DNA from 2 places in the Aminobacter sp. GW821-FHT11F06 genome. Region 2 is predicted to be linked to the other one. Evidence: riboswitches for the same ligand, from Rfam matches in the RefSeq annotation. Region 2 holds a riboswitch; the other holds the start of a gene.
The links. Region 2 has a riboswitch for glycine ahead of gcvT (glycine cleavage system aminomethyltransferase GcvT). Riboswitches for the same ligand answer to the same signal wherever they lie in the genome.

Region 1: it holds a riboswitch for glycine, as region 2 does, so the genes downstream of both, AC1RTB_RS20455 (D-amino acid dehydrogenase) here and gcvT (glycine cleavage system aminomethyltransferase GcvT) in region 2, are expected to answer to the same signal.

The regions. Positions count from the first base shown of each region.
Region 1 covers NZ_JBXARL010000008.1:280,719-291,992, reverse strand. Annotated here, with positions in the region: gene AC1RTB_RS20500 (RidA family protein) at 1-179, opposite strand, end outside; partial or broken gene AC1RTB_RS20495 (GntR family transcriptional regulator) at 322-945, opposite strand; gene AC1RTB_RS20490 (cytosine deaminase) at 1,238-2,593, shown strand; gene AC1RTB_RS20485 (isochorismatase family protein) at 2,662-3,651, opposite strand; gene thmT (2-hydroxymuconate tautomerase) at 3,648-3,848, opposite strand; gene AC1RTB_RS20475 (resolvase) at 3,850-4,533, opposite strand; gene AC1RTB_RS20470 (dihydroorotase) at 4,530-5,876, opposite strand; gene AC1RTB_RS20465 (dipicolinate synthase subunit DpsA) at 5,873-6,763, opposite strand; gene AC1RTB_RS20460 (NAD/NADP octopine/nopaline dehydrogenase family protein) at 6,760-7,848, opposite strand; gene AC1RTB_RS20455 (D-amino acid dehydrogenase) at 8,072-9,325, opposite strand; glycine riboswitch at 9,372-9,477, opposite strand; gene AC1RTB_RS20450 (amidohydrolase family protein) at 9,639-11,078, opposite strand; gene AC1RTB_RS20445 (M24 family metallopeptidase) at 11,207-11,274, opposite strand, start outside.
Region 2 covers NZ_JBXARL010000013.1:23,675-34,948, forward strand. Annotated here, with positions in the region: gene AC1RTB_RS24305 (DUF2336 domain-containing protein) at 1-926, shown strand, start outside; gene parE (DNA topoisomerase IV subunit B) at 941-3,001, opposite strand; gene AC1RTB_RS24315 (GGDEF domain-containing protein) at 3,323-4,426, shown strand; gene gcvP (aminomethyl-transferring glycine dehydrogenase) at 4,536-7,346, opposite strand; gene gcvH (glycine cleavage system protein GcvH) at 7,361-7,729, opposite strand; gene gcvT (glycine cleavage system aminomethyltransferase GcvT) at 7,735-8,835, opposite strand; glycine riboswitch at 8,984-9,070, opposite strand; gene AC1RTB_RS24335 (molybdopterin-binding protein) at 9,226-10,017, opposite strand; gene AC1RTB_RS24340 (cytochrome b/b6 domain-containing protein) at 10,019-10,894, opposite strand; gene AC1RTB_RS24345 (DUF1345 domain-containing protein) at 11,019-11,274, opposite strand, start outside.

The DNA.
Region 1 (11,274 bases), on a different contig from region 2:
GAGAAGTCCGAACCGAGCTTGCCGGTAAACTTGTCCTTGCCGGCCTCGCTCGGCACCTGGCCGGAAATGTAGACCTGGTTGCCCAGCCGACGCGCCGGCACATAGTTGGCGGCAGGAGCCACGGTTGCCGGCAGGCTGATGCCCAGGCGCGCGAGATTTTGTTCAGCTTTTCCCGCCATGCGGAGATCCTCCCAGATCGTTATTTCAGTAGTCGAATTGAAGTTCCGGCCCCTGCGCGAAGGGCAGCTCGATGCCTTGCGAACCGGCAACGCTGAGCAGCGCCTTGCCAGTGGTGCGGATGTCATGAACGATGCCCTTCTTGGCAGCGTTGGCGTTGCCTTCCTTCAGCGCGCCGAGAATGTCCTCGTGATCGGAGGCGTTCCACGGCATCGAAGGTATGAGCAGCGACATGTACATCGTCGGGCCGAACTGCAGCCACAGCGACTCGATCAGCGGCATCAGAACTTCGGAATCGGCCGCTTCATAGAGCGTGAAGTGGAATTTCTGGTTGAACGACAAGCAGTTCAGGATGTCGCGTTTGTCGATCGCCACAAGCAGTTGCTTGTTGATCGAGGCCAGTTCGGTGATCAGCGCTGGCGTTGCCTTCTTGGCCGCAAGCTCCGCCGCCATGCCTTCGAGCATCTCGCGCACGGCGAAAAGATCGCTGAGCTTTTCCGGCCCCAGCCTTGGCACGCGCACTGAACCGCCCTTGGTTTCCTCGAGCGCATTGGCAGCCACCAGACGGCTCAGCACTTCGCGCACCGGCATCGGGCTGGTGCCGAAGCCGGCCGCCAGCTTGCGCAGGCTCATCACCTGGCCGGGCAGGAAGGCGCCAACCATGAGGCCTCTGCGCATGTAGCGCAGCACATGCTCATGAACATGGCCGCGTTCTTTCTTGGCGGGTTCCTTGCCGTCTTTGGCGCTGTCGATTTTGTCTATCCGCATTCCGCTTCTCCGCCTCTCGCCCATGTTCCTCAAGATTTGCACTGTACGAGGAACGGCGCCATGCTGCGATCTTGCCGCAGATATACGCCGGCCGGGGGCAGAAGTTGACAGGCTGCAATCTGTGATCTCATATTGTGATCAATAAGTGAACTTTTCCTGAACGGCAACCTTTAACTACCGCCGGTCCCGGCGGGTGACCAGACGCCAGCCGCCGCAAATCCGCTCCCCTTCGCAACCGGAACGACAACCCAATCCCGCATACAATCGCTGCGGCAAGTTCTGAGGACCTATTATGGCCATTCCCGCTCTCGACCAGGCAACCTTGCGCGGGACGATCGCCGCTGCAGCACGAGGACGATATGTGCTGCGCAATGTGCGTCTCAACAATGCCGTGACAAACACAGATGCCATCGAAACCGCGGGTGCCGAGTTCTTTCTTGCTGACCTGACTGTAGAGCAAGGCAGGATATTGGCAACAACCCCGGCGGGTGATCCAGCAGGTTTACACGTGGATGACACAACGCCGATAGATTGTGGCGGCAGGGTCGTTTTGCCTACATTTGTCGATTGCCACACACATCTCGACAAGGGCCACATCTTGCCCAGGACGCCTGGCGCCGATGGCACCTTCACCGGCGCTTTGGCAGCCACGAAGGCCGATCGCACGACCAATTGGTCGGCTGAGGATGTCGCCCGGCGCATGGATTTCGCGCTGCGCTCGGCTCATCACTATGGCACCTCATCCATCCGCACGCATATCGATTCGCTGCCACCGCAGGACGCGATCTCCTGGCCGGTCTTCGAGGAAATGTGGACAGAGTGGCGCGGCCGGATCGAGCTACAGGCTGCCTGCCTGTTCGGCATCGATTTCGCCCGAGACGAGGCATTTTTGAAAGGCATGGCCAAGCGCGTGGCAGCGGCCGGTGGCATTTTGGGCGCGGTTGCCTATCCCGCACCCGATCTCGACGACCTCCTCGATCGCATGTTCGCTGCCGCCACCAGATACGGTCTCGACCTCGATTTCCATGCGGACGAGACCGCCGATCCATCGGCCGATGGGCTGCGCCGCATCGCCGAGGCAGCACTGCGATCGCGTTTCGCCGGCAAGGTGCTTGTCGGCCATTGCTGCTCGTTGGCGATGCAGGACGCCGCAACCATCGACGAGACGCTCGACAAGGTTGCTGCTGCCGGCCTTGCGGTGGTGTCGCTGCCGACCTGCAATCTTTATCTGCAGGACCGCCGCCATGATGGCACGACGCCAAAATGGCGGGGCGTGACGCTGCTGCACGAGATGAAGCGGCGCGGCATTGCGGTCGCACTCGGCTCCGACAACACGCGCGACCCGTTCCATTCCTACGGCGATCTCGACATGCTCGACACCTATCGGCTCGGCACGCGGGTTCTGCATCTCGACCACCCGACCGGCGATTGGCCAGGAGCGGTGTCGACCACGCCCGCCGAAATCATGCGCCTCGACAAAAAAGGCACCATCGCCGAAGGACAGGCGGCCGATTTCATCCTGTTTGAAGGACGCTCCTGGTCCGAGGTGCTGTCGCGTACCGAGAGCAACCGCATCGTCATCCGTAGCGGCACGCCGATCGCGACATCGCTGCCATCTTATGCCGAGTTGGACGAGGCGATTGGCTGAATACCCTGCCGGAAACAAAACAGGCGCCGGTTGCCCGGCGCCTGAAAGTCCACAATAACGCCGAAACCTCAGGCGGTCGCGCCGACCTGATATAGCTCCACCTTGGTGCCGTCGGGATCGGCGATATAGATCGTCAGCCCATAGGGCCCGTCATGCAGCTCGTTGAAATAGCGCACGCCGGCCTTCTTGAGCTTGGTATCAAGAGCGCGGACGTCATTGACCTCAAAGGCAATGTGGTCGAGCTGGCGATGATCGCTCGCCTTGCCGTGAATGAGGGCGATGCCCTGATGGAAGGCGGTGAACGGACGCCCATCCGCGAGCGGTTTGGCCGCACGGATCGTGAAACCGAGCTGGTTGGTGTAAAAGGCAACCGACGTGTCGATATCGTTGACCATGATCAGCTGGTGGCCGTAGTTGGTGACGCGCGGCTTGACCTGCTCGCCGATCCAGTCGAGCACTTCCGACGACGGTGCGATCTCGCAGAAATACTGCTTCCAGATCTGCTTGGCGGTAGCCTCCCATTCGGCATTGACGCCTGAGACGCAGTCATCGACTGCGATGACGTCGAGGTCGCGCAGATAGGCTTCGCGGATCGAGGTCTCGACGCAGGCATTGGTGGTCGCGCCGGTGATGAACAGATGCTGGGTGCCCAGCATCTTCAGCATCATTTCGAGACGGGTCTCATAGAACGCTCCGAAGCGATGCTTGCGGATGACGAAGGACGGGTCGAAATCGGCGAGCGGCTTCAGCTCGTCGATGATCTGCTCGTCCCAGCTGCCTGCCAGCGCCGACACTTGCTTGCGCCGGGCGGTGTGGCCGAGCAGCTTCTTCTTGGCGCGGTTCTGGTCGACGGCGAAGTGTTCCTGCATCGTCCAGATGACCGGAATGCCGGTGTCCTGGCAGCGCTTGATCAGCTTGGCCAGCGGCGGCACGATCGACGACAGCCGCTTGGTGTCGACGCCCGAAATGCCGAGCGTGCCCTTCTCGTGGATGAAGGCGTTCTGCAGGTCGATGACCAGCAGCGCCGACTTGCGGTAGTCGAGGGCTTCGAGGCTCATTTCTTGTTCTCCACCATGTCGATGCCGAGCACGCCGCCGCGGCCCCAGCTGTCCTTAGGGGTCTCGTGGATCACGACATGCAGGTGATCGGGCTTGCAGGCGGCCTCTTCGACCATGGCCTTGGTGATGGCTTTGACGAGGTTGCGCTTCTGCTCGACAGTGCGCCCCTCCCACATCTCAACGACGACGAACGGCATATTATTTCTCCTCTCTTTCGGTGGGCAGCGCGCCTGAGGCCCAGACGGGCACGGCGGGCGCGAAGCCCGAAACCAGATCGTTATCCGCCCGGTCGGTGCCACAGAGCAGCCACAGCGGACGGTTCGAATAATTGACCAGCACCTGCTCTTCCATGCAGGCACGGTTGGCCGGATGGTCCGGGTCGCGGTCGAAACGGCTGGTCGCCGGCATCAGCCTGACGACGTAAAGCGGTTCGGCGGCATCGAAGCCGTCGAGCGCTTCGGGGCCCAGTTCCTCCAGCCTGATCGCTTTGGCCCGAGGGTTCTCGCGGCCGACCGGCAGCAGGACGATGACGCCGGCAAGCGGGCTCACAGGCCAGTAGCGGCCTTCCCCGCCTTGCCTCAGAAACTCGCCGTAGGCGCCCGCTTCGGCGAACAGCTCGCTGTCCCACAAGATGACGTCGGGTCCGATGGCCTTCCGCGCGGCGTCGATCACGACATTGCTCTCGCACAGGTCGAGAAAGCTCCACGGATCGGTGAGGCCAATGACATGGCCCCACGGATTGTGGATCCCCGACAACCGCTCCTGGCGGATCGTTGCCTTGCGGGCAACGATGCTTGCTACCGCTTCGCGCACCGGCAAACGTGCTGGTGTCAGCGAAACCCGGCCGGCCAGGTCCAGTTGATCGAGGTCGGCTGTCGTCATGACGGCAGCGTCACGCAGCGGCCGCGGCCGTAGTTGGTGTCGGCGACCACGCCGTTTTCGTAGACCACGTCGCCTCGAGCCACCGTCATCACCGGCCAACCCTTGAGCTTCCAGCCTTCATAGATGCAGGTGCCCTTGCCGGTGTGGGTGACGGTGCGCTCCTCATCGAGGTCGACCAGCACCAGGTCGGCGTCGAAGCCGACATCGATGTGGCCCTTGCGCGGCCACAGGCCGAAGCGACGCGCCGGATTAAACGAGTTGAGCTCGACCAGGCGGCTGAGCGGCATGCCGCGCTGGTGAACGCCGAAATGCAGCATCAGCGACAGCTCCCACGGGAAGCTGACGACGCCTGGGAATTCGGTCCACAAATCCTCGAGCTTCTTGGGCAGGAACGGCACGTGGTCGGTGCCCAGACTGTAGACCGAACCGTTGAGCATGCCGGCCCACAGGCCTTCGAGTTCGTTGCGGTCGCGCAGCGGCGGCGAGATCTTGGCACGCATGTCCAGGTCGTCGTCATAGCAGGTGCGCGTCAGATAGTGCGGGCAGGTCTCGACTGTGACGTGCACGCCACGCGCCTGCGCCTCGGCGGCGAGCACCGGCCCCATGCCGACCGAAGTATGGACCAGATGCAGCGAACAGCCGGTCTTTTCGGCAAGGAAGATCATGCGACGAATGGTTTCGACCTCGCAGAAGGCCGGACGCGATTCCGTATAGGCGCCGAGGTCCTGGCGGCCGGTCGCTGCGATCTCCTTCTTGATCCACGAGGCGATCTGGGTGTTTTCGCAGTGCACGTTGATGACGCCGCCGGGAACCTTGGCGAGAATGCGCATCGCGGCGTAGACCCAGCCGTCGGTCGCCGGCACGATGCCAATCGGATTGTCGGGCTCATAGCCGAAATAGCACTTGAACGACTTCACGCCGGTCTTGGCGATGATCTCGGGGATCTCGGCGATATGCTCTTCGCGCTGGATGCCGAAGTGGAAGCCGAAATCGATGACCGAGTTCTCCTCGCCCAGCGCCTTCCGCTCCTCGTAGAACGGCAAATAGGATTCCTTGAGGTTGCGGATGTAGAGCAGTGCTGTGGTCACACCGCCGGAAGCCGCTGCCGCAGTCTCTGTACGCATGTCCTCGGCGAAGGGAAATTTCACGCCGAGATGGCAGTGCGGGTCGATCAGGCCAGGCATCAGCACGCGGCCTTCGGCATCGATGGTGCGGGTGGCGTCCGGCAGCGACTCATCCGATCCGGTCAGGACGATCTTGCCGTCCTTGACCGCGACACCGCCGTGGAATTCGCCATCGTGGCGAACCACCCGCGCATTCTTGATGACCAGATCCGCTTTCATGACTTCTGCTCCAAAATTCCTGCAATGCGCCTGACAATGCCGCTCCACTGGCTGCGGCCGACGGTGATCGGCGCGCGCGCGCCCATGCCGCGCGCCCATATGGTCTTCAGCCCGAGTTCGGCGGCAGCGTCGCGATCGATCGTGCCGGGTGGAGCCGCGACATCGACAAGCAGCGCATGCTTGGGCAACAGCGCCAGCTGTTCGCGTTCGAGCAACCGCTTGGGCACGCTGCCTATGACGATGTCCATCTTCGGCAGGTATTCCGGCAATTGTTCGAGCGTCAGCGATTCCGCACCCGCCGCATAGGCGGCAGCGCGCTGCACCGGGTTACGCGCCGCAACATGGACATGGGCGCCAAGCGCCAGAAGCGTGTTGGTCAGCAGTGAGCCGATGGTACCTTGCCCGACCAGGCAGATGTTGGATTTGTGGATGGTGATCTCTGTGTTTTCGATGATCACCTTGAGCACGCCCTCGACGATCGCCGGGCCGCGCAGCAGCATCAGGTCGACGTCCCACTCATATTCGTGCAGCGTGATGCCAAGCGCTTCGCAATGGCCCTTCAGATTGGCGTCGCCCCAACCGAGAATGATGTGGCCAGGCTTGTTCATGCCGGCCAGCATCTCGCGGGTGGGAATGATTTTTTCCGGGCATTTCGGGGCAAATAGCGCGCCTTCGGCGGTGATTCCGGGGATCGGAAACAGCGCAATGTCGGCGCCCTTCAGCGCGTCAGCAGCGTCCTTTGCGTGGTAGACGCCTTCGATACCCTCATCCGGCCAGGGGAAGCCATAGGCACGGACGGTTGCGCCGGCACGGACCGCACAACGTGCGATCTCCTGTTCGCGGGCGTCACCGGCGACGACGGCGATGACTGTGTTGTTCCAGCTCATTTCGACCTTACCTTCTCAATGACCTGATCCCTGGACATGCCGGCGATGCCCATCGCCTCGGCGGTGCGGCCGCCCTTGCGATAGTCGGTGCCGACTGCGATCTGCGCCAGGCTGTAGAGCGAATGCGCGACCGGCGTTTCGACGCCCGCGATCCTCGCGAATTCAAGGAAAGGCAGCAGGCCGTGGCCGAAGTCTTCCTTGTAGTAACGGTATTCGAGCGAGTCCGGGCCCTTGATACGCTTGTTGGCTTCGCCGCCGGCAATTGCCGCGCGGAAATCGCTGGTGTCGGTGACATCGGCCTCGACCGTGCCGAGAAGCTTCATCTCCTCGATGAGATTGGGCAGATCGTGGCCAAATGCCTTGGCGACGGCCAGCCGCTCATCGTCCAGCTGCTTCATGACGCGGGCGACGCCAGGCGTCATGGCGTCGACATAGAAGGTGAAATTTCCGCCGGTGGCTTCGACCCATGCCGCAGCCAAGACAGCCGCCGGCGGATGCAGGACCATGTTGACGTTGGAGAGATCGGAGGCGATCACGTCGGCAACCGGGTTAAGACCCGGATAGAGCTTGCCGGCGATTTCCAGAACTTCCGAACCGCCCTTCAGCGCCGCGGCCTTGAGCTGCTTGGCGCGACCCGAGACGGTGACGCCATCGGGGCGATACTTGCGCGCGACATAGGTCAGCGTCGAGAACTCGACGACCGGAGGGGCAGCACGGCCGGTGCGCGAAAAGGTCTCGGCAAATTCGAGCGCCCCGCCGGTGTGGCCGGGGTTGAGCACGACAGGCTTGCTGGACGACCAGCCGGCAGCGGCCAGAGCGCTGGCAATCGCCGAATGAGAGAAGGTCGGCAAAACGACCACCGCCACGTCGACGCCTGAGATCGCCGCCTTGAGATCGATGGTGATCAGCGCCGGCTTGGCTACGCCCTCGCCGAGCTTGCCTTCATATGCCACGCCGCCAAGTTTGATGTGCGGCTCCAAAGTCTCCGCCGAACGCGCCCAGAAATGGACGTCATGGCCGGCCTGGACCAATTCTGCCACCGACGCTGCACCGCCCGCGCCCGCGCCCAATACTGCAACTTTCATTCTCTCCTCCGAGGATCGAAGCGCGGCGATTCGAACCACGCGCCCTCAAGCACCATGGTGTCGCGGACCGGTTTCCTCCCGAGCCCACGCGCCGACTTGATTGGCATCAATCAATTTGATCACACTTTATGATCACAGATGGAATTGTCAAGCGGAAGAATGCCCTTCCGCCTGTCATCCCGCTACGGCTGTGAACCCGGCGGCTTCGATGATGGCAGCGAGTTCATGCCGCGATCGCGGCATCGGTGCCGAACTCGCCAGAGATGGTCTCAGCGACCATCTGGGCGGTGGCGGCGGACAGCGTCCAGCCAAGATGGCCATGGCCGGTATTGTAGAACACGCCGGGCTGACGGCCCTTGCCGACCCTCGGCATCATGTTGGGCATCATCGGCCTGAGGCCGGCCCATGGCACGACGCGATTTGTGTCGACGCCGGGGAACAGCATGCGGGTCCAATCGACCAGCGGCTTGACGCGGTCGTCGCGGATGTCGCGGTTCATGCCGTTGAACTCGGCTGTGCCGGCGACGCGGAAACGCCCCTCGCCCAAACGACTGGTCACGATCTTGGCGCGGTCGTCGAGCAGGCTGACCCAAGGTGCCGCCTGCCGGCTGTGCTCATCATCGAGATGCACGGTGATCGAATAGCCCTTCACTGGATAAACATTGACGCGGTCGCCGAGCATGGCAGCGAAGTGTCGGCTGGCGGAACCGGCGCAGACGACAATGCCGTCGGCCTCGACGATCTGGTCGCCCCCCTCACCGGCTGCCCCGCCGCTGGAATAGCCGATGCAGAACACGCCGTCTCGGGCGATGCGATTGACGGTCGCGTCGAAGACGAAACGGGCGCCACGCCGCTCGCAGGCCTTGGCGAGGCCGAAGGTGAATTTGTGGATGTCGCCGGTCGAATCCGACGGCGTGTAGAAGCCGCCGTGGAAATCGCCATGCAGGGTCGGCTCGATCGACTTCACCTCGGCAGCGGTCACCGGCCGGCGGTCGAGACCGCCCTCGACCAGCATAGAGTTGACCTTCAGCGCATGCTGGAAGCTCGGCCTGTCCCAGTAGAAATGCAGGATGCCGCGCTGGACATGGTCGAAGTCGATGTTCTCGCGCTCGGCGATGGCGAACAGGTGCTTGCGCGCGGCGATCGCGAGCCGCGTCGTCTCCACCGTATTGTCACGATAATTCGCGATGTTGGAAACGAACTCGGCAAGCCAGGCATATTTGTGCCAGGTCGGTCTAGGGTTCATCAGCAGCGGCGCATCGCTGCGCAGCATCCACTTCATGCCCTTGAGCAAAGTCGACCAGTGGTTCCACACTTCGGCGTTGCTGGCCGAAAGCTGGCCGCCATTGGCGAACGACGTCTCCATGCCGGCATAACGCTGGCGGTCGATGACGGTGACGGAATAGCCACGCTCCAACAGCGCATAGGCGGTGGTAACGCCGGTGATACCGGCGCCGATAACGGCAATATGGGGCATTTCACTCTCCGCGATCAAAGTTGGGATCGGGCCGGAGCCCGCGGTTTTTCCCCAATCTGTCGCTGTACCTGAGAGCTTAACCGCGACAGCCTTGCCGGCGCGGCTTTCCCCTTCGGTGGGCACTCCAGGTGCCTCTCTCCAGATCGTTCAGATGCATGGTCACTTTTGCCTGAGAGTTTCCTGGGGGGTTGCTCCGTCGGCGCCGGCCAAAGCCCCAAAAGGTTCGGCCAATCTCTCCCATGCAGCCTGCGAACATTTTGCTTCTACAGACCGGCAAGCGCTTCCGCAACGTCAGATGCGGAAGCGCTGTGCGTCAGTTTCCTTCGTCGTAGAGCGTCGTGGTCGTCTCCACGCCATGCTCGTGCAGGCCGGCGCGCACGACGGCAGCGGCCGCCAGTTCGCGGGCCTTGCGGCGGATACCCGGCTCGTCGACGCCCTGCACCTTGCCGTCGGCATAAAGCACCTTGCCGTCGACCCAGGTCTGGGTGATCGAGGCGGTCGAGGCCGAGAACACCAGCGCCTGCAGCGGATCGTAGAACGGCGTCCACTCGACATGGTCGAGGTCGAACAGGATGAAGTCGGCCTTCTTGCCGATCTCCAGCGAGCCGATCTCGTCGTCCCACATCAAGGCGCGTGCGCCTTCGATGGTCGCGGCGCGCAGCGCCTGCCTTGCGGTGAAGATGTCGGGCTGCATGCGGGCATCCTTGAACATGCCGGCAACCACCAGCATCTGCCGCATCAGGTTCATGTTGCCGGCCGCCGACACACCGTCGGTGCCAAGCCCGACCTTCACGCCGGCCTTGACCATCTCAGGATACTTGCCGATGGCGGTCGCGCCCTTGCCGAGCTTGAACGAGGAGCATGGGCAGAAGGCGACGCTTGCGCCACGTTCGGCGAGCAGCTTGACCTCCTCGTCCGACACGGCAGCACCATGGGCGATGACAAGGTTCTTGCCGATGCCGCCGGCGCGGTCGATGCGGGTGATCGGCCAGCAGCCATATTTGCTCTCGCAGACCTTGGCTTCCTCGATCGAGGTGGCGAGGTGGTAGGTGGTGCCGACGCCGAGCTTTTCAGCGAGCTTCACCGCACCGACATGCAGTTCGAGGCTGCAGGGCTCCTTGCCCTCGATGTTGACCCAGCAGCGGGCGCGACCGTCGAGCGTGTTGTTGTAGCGAAGCACGTTTTCCTCGAGCACCTTCAGCGCCGACTGTGCGTCAGGAAAGAAATGATGCTCGGCCATCTCCTCGGTCCAGCCGCGCGGCAGCTCGGCCGGGCGGTTGTCGGCGGCGTGGCGGCCGGTGATGCCGCGGATGCCGGTCTTGTCCATGGCGCGGATGACGATGCCGGGATCGTATTGCGAGCCCATGTCGAGGAAGCAGGTGGTGCCGCAACGCAGCATCTCGGTGATGCCGAGCAGCGCACCCCAATATTCGTCTTCCTCTGTGATGTGCGCGTAGAAGGGCTTGGCCCAGTGGAACACCCAGGCGCGGGTGTTGAGATTGTCGGGGAAGACCGCGCGCGACAGCGTCTCCGACAGATGCACGTGGCTGTCGACGAAACCCGGGCAGATGCCCAGCATCGTGCCGTCGATCACCTTGTCGAAGCTCTTGCCCTTGTGGCGCGCCGCCACCTCATCCGCTTGCCCGATATCGGCGATGCGGTCACCTTCCACCACCACGCTGGCGTTGCGCAGCACCGTGTCGTTCTTGTCGACCGTGAAGGCGAAATTCAAATTCTCGATCAGCGTGCGCATGTGTCTCCACCCCATACTTCACTCACGGACCTTCAATCTCGTCCCGCCGGTCCGTGACGGCGGGCGATATCTCGCTATGCAGCCGGGCCACAAAGCACCCCGGCTGCCAATTCACAAGGCAAGTTCGCTCAGGCGACGGCCTTGACCTTGCCACCATGCTTGGCGGTGCCGCAGAGGATCAGCTTGTCGGTGTCGG
Region 2 (11,274 bases):
CGATGAGCACGCATGCGCCGCTTCAGATCATTGCGGCTCTTGCCGCTGATCAACCCGACGTCGCGGCAATGGTCATTGCGCGTTCGCCCTTGCTGACCGATGCCGACCTGATCGATCGGGTGGCCTCGGGTTCACCTGCCATTCAGAAGCTCATTGCCGACCGTGCCGTCGTTTCGATGTCGCTTGCAGCCGCAATCGCCGAAGTCGGAGAGGCGGACGCCTGCGTCGTCCTGCTGCGGAATTATGGCGCCAACATCGCCTCGATGAGCTTTCGGCGGATGGCCGAACGCTTTGGTCATGATGCGCGCATACGCGAGGCACTGGCCGCCGATCCGCGCCTGCCATCCGAGTGTCGGCACCTGCTCCTGGTCAAGCTTGGCGAGGCCTTGAGGGCATCGCCCTTCGTCACGGCGCTGATGGGTGCTGCGCGCGCCGAAAAGGTGACACGCGACGCCTGCGTGAAGGCTTCGCTGACGCTCATCGAAGGCACCCGCACCGACGAGCATATGGCGCTGGTGGAACATCTGCGCTTACGCGGCGATCTGACCCCGAGCTTCATCATCCGCATCCTTGCCCACGGCAAGGTCGACTTCTTTGGTGCCGCGCTGGTGGTTCTGACCGGCCGCGACGAGCCAAGGGTGAGAGCGCTGCTGTCTGCCGGACAGGATGTGGCGCTGACAGCCCTTTTCCGCTCCGCTGGCCTTGCCGATGCGACGCATGCGATCATCCTGCGCGCCCTGAAAGTCTGGCGCGAGGTGGCCAATGGCCGCCGTGTTGCCGGTGCCCAGGAAGTCAGCTGGCTGATGCTCAAGGAGTTGGGCGGCCAGTCAGCCGAGGGCGAACTGGCCGGATTGGTGAAGTCGATCCACCTCGAAGCGTTGCGCGAGAATGCGCGTGGCCATGCACTGGCGATAGCGGCCGCCTAAGCAGCCGGCACCACTCAGATATCCAGCACTTCCGTCTGCGCGAATTCGGCACGGTCCTGGATGAAGCGGAAGCGGGCTTCCGGCTTGGTGCCCATCAGCGCGTCGACGGCCGATTTGGTAACGTCTTCTGTATCAAGCACGTCGACCCGCAAAAGCGTGCGCTTCTTGGGGTCCATCGTGGTTTCCTTGAGCTGGCTCGCCATCATCTCGCCGAGGCCCTTGAAACGGCCGATCTCAACCTTGCCGCGCCCGCTGAACTCGGTGCGCATAAGCTCGTCCTTGTGGGCGTCGTCGCGCGCATAGCCGACCTTACCGCCCTGACGCAGGCTGTAGAGCGGCGGCACAGCCATGTAGAGATGGCCGTCGCGGATCAGCTGCGGCATCTCCTGGTAGAAGAAGGTGATCAGCAGCGAAGCGATGTGGGCGCCATCGACATCGGCGTCGGTCATGATGATGACGCGGTCGTAGCGAAGGTCTTCGTCGCGGTATTTCGAGCGTGTGCCGCAGCCCAGCGCCTGGATCAGGTCGGCGATCTGCTGGTTGGCGGTCAGCTTGTCGTGGCCAGCGCTGGCGACGTTGAGGATCTTGCCGCGCAACGGCAGGATCGCCTGCATCTTGCGGTCGCGCGCCTGCTTGGCCGAGCCACCTGCCGAGTCACCTTCGACGATGAACAGCTCGGCACCCGCGGCTGCATTTTGCGTGCAGTCGGCGAGCTTGCCGGGCAGGCGCAGCTTGCGCACGGCACTCTTGCGCGAAACTTCCTTCTCTTGGCGTCGGCGCACGCGTTCGTCAGCGCGCGCGATGACCCAGTCGAGCAGCTTGGAAGCTTCCTGCGGATTGTCAGCAAGCCAGTGATCGAACGGATCGCGGATCGCGGTCTCGACCAACCGCATGGCTTCGACAGTCGCCAGCTTGTCCTTGGTCTGGCCGACGAACTCGGGTTCGCGGATGAACACCGACAGCATGCCAGCCGCCGATATCATCACGTCTTCGCTGGTCATGATCGAGGCGCGCTTGTTGCCGACGAGGTCGGCATAGGCGCGCAGACCACGCGTCAGCACGTTGCGGAAACCCATTTCGTGGGTGCCGCCGTCGCCGGTCGGGATGGTGTTGCAGTAGGAATTGACGAAGCCGTCGCCGCCATACCAGGTGATGGCCCATTCCATCGCGCCGTGGCCGCCCTGCTTCTCGGTCTTGCCCGAGAAGATCTCGCGGGTGACCTGCATCTCGTCGCCGAGCGAGGCCTTGAGATAGTCGCCGAGGCCGCCGGGGAAGTGGAACACCGCCTTGGCCGGCGTCTCGTCTTTCTCCTTGAGCAGCGCGGGATCGCAGCTCCAGCGGATTTCAACGCCGCCGAACAGATAGGCCTTGGAGCGCGCCATCTTGCAGATGCGAGCTGGCTCGAAATGCGCGCCCTTGCCGAAGATGTCCGGATCGGGGTGAAAACGCGTTTTGGTGCCGCGCCGGTTGTGCACGTCGCCGAGCTTTTCCAGACCGCCTTGCGGAATGCCGCGCGAAAAGCGCTGCCGGTAGAGCTGGCGTCCGCGCGCGACCTCGACCTCGAGCTGGTCGGACAGCGCGTTGACCACCGACACACCGACGCCGTGAAGGCCGCCGGAGGTCTCGTAGACCTTGCTGTCGAACTTGCCGCCCGCATGCAGGACGGTCATGATCACTTCGAGGGTCGACTTGCCCGGAAATTTCGGATGGTTCTCGACCGGGATGCCACGGCCGTTGTCGGTGACGGTCAAAAAGCCTTCTGCATCGAGCTCGACTTCGATAAAGGTGGCATGGCCTGCAACCGCCTCGTCCATCGAGTTGTCGATGACTTCGGCGAAAAGGTGATGCAGCGCCTTTTCGTCGGTGCCGCCAATATACATGCCAGGCCGGCGGCGAACCGGCTCAAGGCCTTCCAGGACTTCGATGTCGGCCGCGCTATAGCCTTCGCTGCCATCCTTGGCTGGTGCGGGGCGCTTGGCTGCTGCGGCTGCCTGCACCAACGGATCCGCCGGGCGGGAAACGGGGCGGGGCGGCTGCTTGTCGAGGCTGCCGAAAAGATCGTTGCTATCGTCCATGCTCAATACGGTTTTTCCGATGCTGCGAATCAGTTTGCCAAGTGTGCCAGTTTTGCCAGCATCGCAATAGAAGTTCCTGATATGTTCGTGCGACACGTTGTCGGATGCGACCGCGCCTTGCAACCATTCGTAAACGCTATCCAGAATTGGCGGTTCACCATGACCGATGATTTCGCCTTAGGCGGTTGCTGGGCGGCAAAATGATTAATAACTGCTAGCCGATCAATTAAACAAGAAGGCGGGGGCCTCGTGCTTGATTTCGGTTCCCTTCTGCTCGCGACGGCACTGTCCGGCGCCTGCCTGAGCGGAACGATGCTCGCTATGTGGCTGACCGAACGCCAGGCGAGTTTCGTTCTTACGATGGCGCTCGGGATACTACTTCTCGTCGCCCATGTCATCGCCTTTTGGCAATATGGCCATGATGGCGGCACCTGGCTCGCGCCGCTCGTTTTGGTATTGCTGATAGCTGGCTTCTTCTTGGTTTTCAGCTCCTCGGATCAGTATCTCGACAAGACCCGCCACAAGGTTGTGGCGCTGCCGGTGTTGGCGGCGATGCTTTTGACCAGCGCCGTCACGGCTGCCGGTTTTGATGGCCTGGGGTTTGTGATCGCCTATTCAACCGTCACGGTTCTGCTGGTCATGACCGGCGGCGGTTTCTGGATCAGCGGAGCTCATGACTGGCGTATTCTTGCCGCCGTTTCGATGCTGGCGGGCAGTTGTGCCGTCTCGTTTGCGCTCTGTGCCCTGGTCCTCGCCGTAAACGGCCAATGGGTCCTCGACGGGGCCCCTGACAACTGGGCGGAACGGTTGAACACAGTCGTCGCCGTAGCCTGCATGACGGCACTGGGCGCGTTGACGATCTCGCTCCATCATTTGCGTACTCAAAACAAACTTACCGCCGAGGCGATGACTGACCCGCTGACCGGGCTGATGAACCGCCGGGCGTTGACCACGCTCTATGGCGGCACCCTGTTTGGGCCTTCGATGGCGGTGGCCATGTTCGATTTGGACCATTTCAAACGCACCAATGACGTTTTTGGTCATGCTGTTGGCGACAGGGTGCTGCAGCGCTTTGCCGAAGTGATCAAGGAACATGCGCAGGCCGGCGTGGATGGTTTCAGGCTCGGCGGCGAGGAGTTCGCCATCGTCATGTCAAGGATCGCCGAGGACAAGGCCCTTGAGATTCCGCGCGTGATCGGCACTGCTTTCGGTGCGGAGATCGTGGCGACCAAGCTCGGGCCGCTGCGCAGCACCGTCAGCGTCGGCATCGGCTTTGGCCAGGCAGATGGGAAGGCGCTGGAAGACGTTCTGGCCGCAGCCGACGCAGCGCTCTACGAGGCAAAACGCGCCGGCCGCAATCGGGTCGTCACAGCCAGTTCGTCAGGCAGTGTTCTGGCGTGCGTCCCCGAGCTCCTGTCCGCTTAAGCTCGGCGCTCATCCGGGGTGTCCGTCATGGAGGCCAGTCACGAACTGATCCGCCAAAAAGAAACGGCCGGACAGAGCGTCCGGCCGTTTCGTGGTGCTTTGAACCTGCTTACTCGGCGGCGCCGAGATATTCGCTCAGGGGTGGGCAGGCGCAAACCAGGTTGCGGTCGCCGGCGACGTTGTCGATGCGCGACACCGGCGGCCAGTACTTGGCCACGGTGTCGGGATCGCCGCCCGGATAGGCAGCTTCGAGGCGCGAGTAGGGGTGCTTCCACTCCCCAGCCAGCGTTTCCGTCGCGGTGTGCGGTGCGTTGGCCAGCGGATTGTCATCCTTCGGCCATTCGCCCTTTTCGACCTTGGTCGCTTCGTTGGCGATGGCGATCATCGCCGCGCAGAAACGGTCGATCTCACGCTTGGGCTCGGACTCGGTCGGCTCGACCATCAGCGTGCCGGCAACCGGCCACGACATGGTCGGTGCGTGGAAGCCATAGTCGATCAGGCGTTTGGCGATGTCTTCGACGGTGATGCCCGCACGATCCTTGAGCACCCGGGTGTCGAGGATGCACTCATGCGCGACGCGGCCATTCTTGCCCTTGAACAGCACCGGATAGTACGCTTCGAGCTTGGTCGCGATGTAGTTGGCGTTGAGGATCGCCGTTTCCGTCGCCTGCTTAAGGCCCGAGGCACCCATCATCCGGATGTACATCCAGGTGATCGGCAGGATCGAGGCGCTGCCGAAAGGTGCTGCCGAAACCGCATGAGCGCTGCCGATTTCGACGTGGCCGGGCAGGAACTGCGCAAGATGCGACTTGACGCCGATCGGGCCGATGCCGGGGCCACCGCCGCCATGCGGAATGCAGAAGGTCTTGTGCAGGTTCATGTGGCAGACGTCGGCGCCGATGTCGGCGGGCCGCGAAAGTGCGACCATCGCGTTCAGATTGGCGCCGTCGAAATAGACCTGGCCGCCATGTGCATGAACGATCTCGCAGATGTCGCGCGCGCCTTCCTCGAACACGCCATGTGTCGAGGGGTAGGTGAACATCAGTGCTGCAAGCCGGTCGGCATGCTGCTCTGCCTTGACCTTGAGGTCGGTGACATCGATGTCGCCGTCGTCGAGGCAATGCACAACCACAACTTCCATGCCCGCCATCGCGGCACTTGCCGGGTTGGTGCCGTGCGCCGAAGAGGGGATCAGGCAGATGTTGCGCTGGGTCTCGCCACGCGAATGGTGATAGCGGCGGATCGCCAGAAGGCCGGCATATTCGCCCTGGCTGCCGGCGTTCGGCTGCAGGCTGACAGCATCAAAGCCGGTGATCTCGCAGAGCCATGCTTCAAGATCGTCGGTCATCGCGCGGTAGCCAAGCGAATGGCTGGTCGGCGCGAACGGATGCAGGTTGGCGACCGACGGCCAGCTGACCGGCATCATCTCGGCGGCCGCATTGAGCTTCATGGTGCAGGAACCGAGCGGGATCATCGCGCGGTCGAGCGCGAGGTCCTTGTCGGCCAGCCTGCGCAGCAAGCGCATCATGTCGGTTTCCGAGCGGTTCTCATGGAACACCGGCTGGGTCAGGAACTCCTTGCCGCGCGGCTTGCCCGGCAGCGCGCGTTTGGCCTCGGCTGGAACCTTCGCACCAAACAAGGTGGCGATCGCTTCGAGATCGGCCCCTGTCGAGGTCTCGTCGAAGGCGACCGAAACATGGTCGGCGTCGATGACACGCAGCAGGCGGCCGGTCTTCTCGGCTTCCGCGGCGAAGCCTTCCGCCTTGCCCTTGGCTTCGATGGTGACGGTGTCGAAACGCTTGTCGCCAACCACCGACAGACCGGCGGCCTTGAGGCCTTCTGCGAGACGGCTGGCCAGCGAGTGGATGCGCTCAGAGATCGCCTGCAGCCCCGACGGGCCGTGCCAGATGGCGAAGGATGCCGCCATGTTGGCGAGCAGGGCCTGCGCGGTGCAGATGTTCGACGTCGCCTTGTCGCGGCGGATGTGCTGCTCGCGCGTCTGCAGTGCGAGGCGGTAGCCGGGACGGCCCTTGCTGTCGACCGACTGGCCGACGAGGCGGCCGGGCATCAGACGGGTCAGCTTGTCGGAAACGGCGCAATAGGCGGCGTGCGGGCCACCAAAGCCCATCGGCACGCCAAAGCGCTGCATCGAACCGGTGGCGATGTCGGCGCCAAGACTGGCCGGCGTGTCGGTGACGGTCAGGCTGAGCGGGTCGGAGACGAAGATGACGATCGCGCCGACGGCCTTGGCCTTTTCGATCGCTGCCTTGTGGTCGCCATAGACACCGTTGGTGTCGGGCCAGGAAACGATAAGCGCCGCGGTGTTGTCATCGATGGTTTCGCCGTCGATCTCGGTGCCGAGCGGCTCGGCGCGCGTGCGCACGACGTCGAGGACCTGCGGGTGGGCAGCCCCGGCAAGGGCGACGCGGCTGCGCTTGTCGCGGTGATGGCGCAGCGCGATGCCGACAGCTTCGGCAACCGCTGTCGCTTCGTCGAGCAGCGAGGCGGAAGCGACCGGCAGGCCGGTCAATTCGGCGACCAGCGTCTGGAAGTGGAACAGCAATTCCAGGCGGCCCTGGCTGATCTCGGCCTGGTAAGGCGTGTAGGCGGTGTACCAGGCCGGGTTTTCGAACAGGTTGCGCTGGATGACCGGAGGCACGTTGACGCCGTGGTAGCCGGCGCCAATGAAGCTCTTCAGCACCTTGTTGCGGCCCATCTTCTCGCCGAGCTCGGCGAGTGCTTCATGTTCGCTCGCGGGCGCCGGCAGATCCAGCGGGCGGTCGAGTCGGATCGACTTCGGAACCGCTTGCGAAATCAGCGTTTCCACCGAAGGCACGCCGATGGCGGCCAGCATGGCGCGGGTTTCGGCCGCGCCGGGCCCGATGTGACGGGCCGAAAATGGGTAAGGTGCAGTGGTCATCTCAGGCGATCCTGTCAACCGATATGGGCTTTGTAGCCCGCTTCATCCATCAGGCCTTCGAGCTGGCCCGCATTGGCGATTTTCATCTTCCACAGCCAGCCGTCGCCGGTGGCGGCAGAGTTGACGAGCGCCGGGTCGGAAGAGAGTGTTGCGTTGGCGTCGATGATCTCGCCGTCGAGCGGCGCATAGACGTCGGAAGCCGCCTTGACGGATTCAACGACAACCGCGACGTCGCCCTTGGCAATCTTGCGGCCGGTTTCGGGCAGGTCGACGAAAACGAGGTCGCCAAGCTGTTCCTGGGCGTAGTCGGTAATGCCGACAGTTGCGATGTCGCCTTCGACGCGCAGCCACTCATGATCTTCAGTGTAATAGGTCTTGGTCATTGAAATCATCCTTTGCGATAGCGATGCTGCGTGAAGGGAAGGGAATGGACGTCGACGGGCACCTTGGCGCCGCGCACGTCGGCGAAGACGCGGGTTCCGGCCTTGGCGAGCGGTGTCGAGACGTAGCCCATGGCGACGGGGAAGCCAGCCGAAGGGCCAAAGCCGCCGGAGGTGACGCGGCCGACAGGGTTGCCATCGGCGTCGAAGAGTTCGGCACCCGAGCGCACCGGCTGGCGGCCCTCGGGCTTGAGGCCAACGCGCTTTTGTCCTGCCCCGTCGGCGAGAATCTTGGCGAGCGCGGCTTGGCCGATGAACTTACCCTCAGCGCGCAGGTCTTTGGGGATCGCCCACATCAGGCCGGCACTTGCCGGGTCGGTGTCAGGCGTGATGTCGTTGCCGTGCAGGCAAAGACCCGCTTCAAGGCGCAGGCTGTCGCGGGCAGCGAGGCCGATCCACATGGCGCGCTCGTCGCCGAGCAGCTTGCCCAGCAGTTCGCGGGCGTCGGCTTCCGGCAGGCCGATCTCGAAACCGTCTTCGCCGGTATAGCCAGAGCGGCTCATGAACCAGTTGGCGCGTGGCTCGAAGCCCTGCATGAAGAACAGGTCGTCGGTGGCGATGCCGGCTTGTCCGAGCACGCTTGCTGCTTCCGGGCCCTGGATAGCGATGAAGACGCGGTCAAGCGGTTCGATCTTGGCGTCAAAACCCTTGGCGAGTGCGCGCAGATGCGCCTCGTCGGTTGCGGCGTTGCCGGCATTGGCAACGACCATGAAACGGTGTTCGCCGAGCCTGGTGATGATCAGGTCGTCAATGATGCCGGCCGTCTCGGTGAGGAAGAAGGTGTATTTCGACTGCTTGAGCTCAAGCGCCTTGGCGTCGAGCGGGCAGGCGCGGTTGAGCAAATCGGCGGCACCGGGGCCACTGACCACGAACAGCTTCATGTGGGAGATGTCGAACAGGCCGACATGCTCGCGGGTGTGAAGGTGCTCCTTCATCACGCCGGCAGGGTAGGTCAGCGGCATGTTCCAGCCGGCAAAGGCGCCAAAGCGCGCACCAGCGGCGGAATGCAGGTCTGCAAGGGGTAGTTGGTAGGTATGGTCGCCCGTCATGTCTTCTCCAGAGTCGCACGTGTCCAGCCGCTGCGGCGGCCATTCCGTGCCCCTCTGTCTGAAGCCTGAGAGACTCGCGCTCCGGAACTCTGTCGGCAGCGCTTACACCTTCGGCGCGGGATCAAAGTCCCGACTTTCCAGAGTGTCTTTCCCGTCTACGGTTCTTTTGCCTGAGAGATTTCGGGCGATTTCCCCTTCGGCGACAGCTTCCGCTGTTCTCTCCCGCAAACAGGTAGAGCCGGTTAAGGCCCTCGACGAGTCGTCAATATCCCAAGCACGACACTTTGTCACCTAGAGGCGCAGTGCTTATTCACCGGGAGGATAGTCCCATCCAATACTTCCGGGTAGTGGACGCACAGAACGGTCGGTCGGGTAGTCGGGTGAACACCGTCAGATGCCGCCATACCAGTCATAGCCGCGGTCTTCCCAATAGCCGCCCTTGCCGAGGCCCATGGCACTGAGACTGTCGACCAGTTCGATCTTGTTAACATATTTCGGCATCTTGTAGCCGAGCTGGCGCTCGACCCGCACGCGCAGCGGCGCCCCGTTCTCCACCGGCAGCGGCATTCCGTTCATGCCATAAGCGAGAATCGTTTGCGGATGGCGCGCGTCGATCAGGTCGATCGAGCCGTAATATTTGATGTCGCCCGACAGGCTTTGCTCGATCGTGTCGAGGCAGTGGAAGACCACATAACGTGCCTGTGGCTTGACCACCGCTTGGTCGAGCACCAGAGCCATCGGCACGCCGGTCCATTTTGCGATGCAGCTCCAGCCTTCGACGCAGTCATGGCGGGTGATCTGGGTGCGCGAGGGCATATCCATCAGTTGTTGCCGCGACAGCGACAGCGGCTTTTCGACAAGGCCTACGACCTCCAGCCGCCAATCGGCGAAGTCGTTGGACTGGAGCCCCAGATAGACGCTGTCATTGGGCGCTGTGATGCCGTTCGGCCGCTGCGGCTGGCGGATGTCGGCCTCGGTGAATTCCTGGGCGAGCGAGTCACGACCGGCGATCAGTCGCTGGGCGCGGTAGGTCAGGTCGTTGGCTCCGGTGAGGAAGTTGCGCACTTTGCTGTCGCGGTCCTGCAGGAAGTCGAAGGCATCGCAGCCCGACAGCGCAACGGTCGATGCCCCAAGCGTGGCGGCGGTGAGGAAACGCCTGCGGTTGAGCTGGAACTTTGGCATGTCAGGCGCTCCCTTCGGGACGGTCGTTTTCAGGCGGGTCGGTGCGATACCAGCCGGTGATGATCGAGCGCAGTTCGTTGATCGGCCCTGCCGCGAGGATCATCAGCATGTGGATGACGAAGAAGCCGACGATCAGCGTCATGGTGACGAAATGGATGGTGCGTGCCGTCTGCCGCCCGCCGAGCAGGTCCGCGAGAAAGGGGATCGCGGCGTTCATGCTGGGCGACATGGCGAGCCCGGTCAGGATCATCAGAGGCAGCAGCACGAACAAGACGCCGCCATAAGTGAGCTTCTGCAGTGTGTTGTAGTCGCGGCTGTGATGGAATTTCAGCCTGGCGTGGTCGGAAATGTCCTTGGGCAGTTGGCGCAGGTCTTTGACACCGGGTGCGAGATCGCGGCGCAGATGGCCGTTGAGCAGGCTGGCAAAGAGCCAAACGAGCAGCGTGCCTGATAAGAGCCAGGCGAAGAAGAAATGCACCACGCGCCCGGTCGCAAGGTCCTGGCCGGAGGGAATTGTCGCCCATGCCGGGAAGGCGCGGCCACTCGGATTGTCGGCCGGACCGGAAAGCCCAAGCACGCCCGACGTGTTGAAACGATGTCCGAGAATTGTGGTGTAACCGACTGGTCCTGTTGCTGTATTTTCCGCACCGATGGTCAGCACGTCATTGTTGAAAGCAAAGCCTGATTGCTGGCCGATATAGAGCGCGGGGTGGGCGTTGAAGATCTGCAGGCCACTGAGCAGCAGGAAAAACAGCGACAGCGCCCAGACCCAGTGGGTGAGGCGCGTCCAGCGCGTTTGCCGGTAGACGAGTTCGCCATCGGCGATCGGCGCGGGCTGCTCATCCGCCTGCTGCGCCATACGTGCCTGGCTTTCCATCGCACCTGACCTCCTGTGGCCTCAGCCATCACGGGGCGCCATTTTACGCCCCTTCGGAAGTGATTACGCTTGGAGATTGGGATTTGTTTCGTTGCCGCGATGATATTCGCGTGAAACTGGCGGCTCAATTGCCAAGCGTGACCGCCAGATTGACGGCCGCCGCCACGATCACCGTGTTGAAAAAGAACGATACGACGGAGTGCAGGATCACCATCCGGCGCATGCGCGTTGTGGTGATGCCGGTGTCGGCGGTCTGCGCGGTCATGCCGATGACCACCGAGAAATAGAGGAAATCCCATCCCTGGGGCGGCTCGTCGCCGGGAAACTGCAACCCGCCGACCGGCTGCTTGACTGGCCGGCCCCTGGCGTCGCGCACTTCG